DNA from 2 places in the Sphingopyxis sp. EG6 genome. Region 2 is predicted to be linked to the other one. Evidence: riboswitches for the same ligand, from Rfam matches in the RefSeq annotation. Region 2 holds a riboswitch; the other holds the start of a gene.
What was found. Region 2 has a riboswitch for cobalamin ahead of SPYCW_RS18385 (TonB-dependent receptor plug domain-containing protein). Riboswitches for the same ligand answer to the same signal wherever they lie in the genome.
Positions count from the first base shown of each region.

Region 1: it holds a riboswitch for cobalamin, as region 2 does, so the genes downstream of both, SPYCW_RS10845 (TonB-dependent receptor plug domain-containing protein) here and SPYCW_RS18385 (TonB-dependent receptor plug domain-containing protein) in region 2, are expected to answer to the same signal.

Region 1 covers NZ_AP017603.1:2,230,562-2,232,755, forward strand. The annotation lists gene SPYCW_RS10840 (acetyl-CoA C-acyltransferase) at 1-826, shown strand, start outside; cobalamin riboswitch at 1,020-1,237, shown strand; gene SPYCW_RS10845 (TonB-dependent receptor plug domain-containing protein) at 1,415-2,194, shown strand, end outside.
Region 2 covers NZ_AP017603.1:3,803,579-3,805,772, forward strand. The annotation lists gene SPYCW_RS18385 (TonB-dependent receptor plug domain-containing protein) at 1-915, opposite strand, end outside; cobalamin riboswitch at 1,059-1,243, opposite strand; gene SPYCW_RS18390 (S41 family peptidase) at 1,491-2,194, opposite strand, start outside.

The sequences.
Region 1 (2,194 bases), 1.6 Mb from region 2:
TCTGGCCGGCGGCGTGGAATCGATGAGCGCGGTGCCGTTCCTGAGCGATCGCGCCGCTTTCTATGGCAATGACGAGTTGCCGCCGCGCGCGCGCTTCGTGCCGCCGGTCCTTGCTGCCGACCGGCTGGCGAACAGCGAAGGCATCACGCGCGCCGAACTCGACGCCGCGGCGCTGACGTCACAGCAACGGGCGGCGGCGACCGATCGCGATGCAGCGCTGCAACGCTCGCGGATCGCCACCGGCGCGCTCGACGGCGAAGAATGTATCCGGCCGCAAACCAGCGCGGAATCGCTCGCCGCTGCGCCCGCTGCGTTCGGCGAGTTGCAGCGCCAATATACCGGCGCGCTGGAAGATACGACGTTCGAGCCGCTCCACAGCATCGCCCACGCCCCGCCGATCTGTGACGGCGCCGGGATGGCGCTGGTCGGCGCCGCCGGGCTCGGTCCCCCTCCCCGCGCCCGCGTGGTCGCTTTTGCCGAAAGCGGCGGCGATCCCGTCGCCTCCCTGACCGCAGGCTTTGCCGCGATGGACAAGGTGCTGGCGCGCACCGGGCTGGCGCTCGACGACATGGACCGAATAGAATTCATGGAGGCGTTCGCCGTAACGATCGCGAAATTCCTGCGCGACCGCGATGTCGATGGCGCACGAGTCAATGTCAGCGGTGGGCATCTGGCGAAGGGGCATCCGATGGGCGCCAGCGGCGCGATCCTGACCTCGACCCTGCTCGACGCACTCGATGCCTGCGGGGGCCGCTACGGGCTGGTCGTGCTGACCGGCGCGATGGGCGTCGGCGCGGCGATGGTGGTCGAGCGGGTGGAAAGCTGACCTAAGTTTCGTCATCCCGGCGAAGGCCGGGATCTCACCGGCGCGTCTTTGCGATAGGTCGAGATCCCGGCCTTCGCCGGAATGACGAAAAGAAGGAGTACCGCGTTGCCTGAAGGCCCAGACTTACCTCCCCAACAAATCCCGATTGCGCAAAACCGCCATTCCGCTATGGGCGGCGCGTGCGGGGCTTGCCCTGCACATGATCGCACCGGTGCCCGAAAGGGCTTAAAATGGGAACGCGGTGACGGGGTTCTTGCCGAACCCCGGAAGCCGAGGCTGTCCCTGCAACTGTAAGCGGCGAGCGCGATGCACTGATCCGGATTTGCGGATCAGCCACTGGGGCAACCTGGGAAGGCGTGCATCAAGCCCTGACCCGCGAGCCAGGAGACCTGCCGGCGTGGGTCGCTCACTGCCAAGGCCCAGGGAATGGCCGCGGCACGGACACCTCCGTCGAGCGACGACCAAGCGGCTGGAGCCGCTTCGGTGCCGGGGTTGCAGGCCTTTACGCCACTTGCGACGCCGACATCGGTCGATCGCTTTTGCGTTTCGGCAGGCTCCGCCTTCGTTGCCGGCGTGCGGGGGCTTCCCATGTTGAAATTTGCGACCGTTTCCTTGTTAGCACTGACGGCGGCAACGCCCGCCTTTGCGCAATCCGCTGACACCATCGTCGTCACCGCATCGGGGATCGAACAGCCGCGCGACGAGGTCGGACAAGCGATTACCGTCATCGACGCCGCGACCATCGAACGGCGCCAGTCGGTCGATGTCGTCGACCTGCTCGCCACCACCCCCGGAGTCCGCTTCAACCGGACCGGCGGCACCGGATCGGTCGCGGGCATCTCGCTGCGCGGCGCCGAAACGACGCAGACTTTGGTGCTGATCGACGGGGTGAAGGTCAACGATCCCAGCGGGATCGGCGACGGCTATGATTTCGGCCACCTGCTCACCGGCAACATCGGCCGCATCGAAGTGTTGCGCGGTTCGAACTCGGTCGTGCATGGCAGCCAGGCCATCGGCGGCCTCGTCAGCCTGATGACCGCGACCCCGGCAGAGGGCTTCGCGGCGAAGGCTTCGGCCGAATATGGCTATAGCGATACGGTCAATGCCAAAGCCGATGTGTCGGGCACCGCCGGGGCGATTTCGGGCGGGATCGGCGGGGCTTACTTCCGCACCGACGGCATCTCGTCAGCGGCGGGGGGCACCGAGAAGGATGGCTACAAGAATTTCGCCGGCAACGCGCGGTTGAAAGTGGCGTTCAGCGACGCGCTCAGCCTCGATCTGCGTGGCTACTACATCAACGCCGACCTCGATTATGACAGTTTCTTCGGCGCCCCCGCCGACAGCCCCGACGTCGCCAAGCTCGACCAA
Region 2 (2,194 bases):
GTCGGGGTTGAAATTGTCGCGGTTGGTGTCGGTGTGGGCATAAGCGATGCGGTTGCGGAAACGCCCGTCGACGAGGTCGAAATTCAGCCCCGCATATCCGACGAATTCCTTGTTCAGCCCATAATCATTACTGTCGACGTTGAAGCCGTCAAATTCGACGCGGCCGCTGGAATAATAACCGCGCACCTCGGCGCTGACATTGTCGGCGAGTTCCAGTTCGGCGCGGCCCGAAACGCTACGGTTGCGATAACCGTCGCGTTCGACCCCGCCGAACGCCTTTCCGTGCGACGAAATGCCGTCGGTGGTGAAGCGCTGCCCGCCGATGCGCCAGGCGAGCGGTCCGGTGCGACCGCCGATCGCGGCGCGCGCGCTGACGGTGTCGCGCGATCCGGCCTCGAGGTCGAAGCTGCCTTCAAGCCTCTTTTCGGGCGATGCGGTCACGATATTGACGACCCCGCCGATCGCCTGGCTGCCCCACAGGATCGATTGCGGGCCACGCAGCACCTCGATCCGCGAAATGTCTCCAGCGAGCAGGTTGGTGAAGTTGAACCCGCCGCCCGTCGACGACGGATCGTTCAGCTTCACCCCGTCGATGACGGCGACCGTATGTTCGGACTCGGCGCCGCGGATGCGCAGCGACGTCGCGGTGCCATAACCGCCGTTGCGCGAGATGCTGACGCCGGGGGTGCGCAGCAGCAATTCGGTGACGCCGATGTCCTGCGCGCGGTCGATCGCATGCTTGTCGAGCACCGCGATCGCGGCGGGGATCTCATCGAGGGTCAGCGGCGCGCGCGTCGCGGTCACGACGATGCTGTCGCTGTCGGCAGCGACGGCATGCGCCGCTTCCTCGGCAAGCGCGGGGGATGACGCCGCCAGCACGGCGAGCGAAACGGAGTGACGGAAAACGCAATTCATCTGGGTAACCTCATCGACAACACCGCACGCACGCGGGATCGATGTCTGGGCCACCGGGCGCACGACAACGTCCCCGCGCGAACGCGGTCCACTTTGTCGTCATGCGGGTTTACCCCCGTCCGCCCGGTGCACCCTGCCCGCGCGAAAGACGACGGCGACGGGCAGGTCTCCTGGCTTGCGGGTCAGCGCCGTCCGGCCGCCTTCTCGGGACTGAAAGTCCCAATGGCATGTGGCCGATGGCTCGCCGCGTACAGTTGCAGGGGCAGCCGGGGTTTTCCCGTTCCCTCTTAGTCCCCGTCGCCGGGGAACCTGTCGCTTGCCGCCCGTTAGCTTGGTTTCGATCAGATGGTCAATCGCCGTTTGTCGGGCAGATTGCCCTTCCCCCCTTGATGGGGGAAGGATACGTCGCCTTATCGCGAAGCGATTAGGCGAAGTTGGATGGGGGTGACGGCGCGTCCTTGCACCGCCATCTCAGGCCGAGAGCGCACCCCCACCGCTGCGACTAAGCCAGCAAGCTGGCAAGTCTCGCTGCCTCCCCCATCAAGGGGGAGGGCAAAGGGCGCGTCGGCGCGACCCTAAAACAGCCCCGGCAATTCGCGCTGCGCAACGCTCGGTCGCGCGGGGACCAGCATCTCGGGTTCCACCTGCACCCGCGCACTGCTGCGCTGTGCGGCCGCCCCGACGCTCGCGTCGGCGATCCGCGTCGTGCAGCTGCCGGTGGCGAGGAAGTCGATCGCCGCGCGCACCGACGCTTCGCGTGCATCGCCCAGCGGCAGGTTCAAATCGTCGCCCGCGGCGCAGCTGTTCGAAATCTGGGGTGCCAGGCCGTTGTAATAATTGCCTGCCCCGGTCGAATTGGCGGTCGCAAAGGCAACGACGCGCATCCGGTCGTCGCATTCGGCCTTGTCGAGCGCGATCTGGCCGACCGGCTTGCCGAAGGTATTGCTGCCAACCAGCGTCATGTTGGTGCCGAGGTACGGCAGCATCGAATTGATCACCAGCTCGCTCGCTGATGCGGTCGATCCGGTGCCGATAAAGGCGATGCGCGTCGGGGCGATCGATTCGGCGGTGGGGGCAAAACGATGCTCGTCATTCTCCACCGCTTTCGACGGGCGGAACACCGTCTGCGAAAACAGCAACCCGCTGCGCCCCTCGCCCATCAGATCGCCCATCAGTTCGGCGGTCGAAACCAGCCCGCCGCCGTTGTAGCGGAAATCGATGATGATGTCGGTTACCCCCTGATTGCGGAAATTCAGGAAGGCGGTGCGGAGTTGCGGGT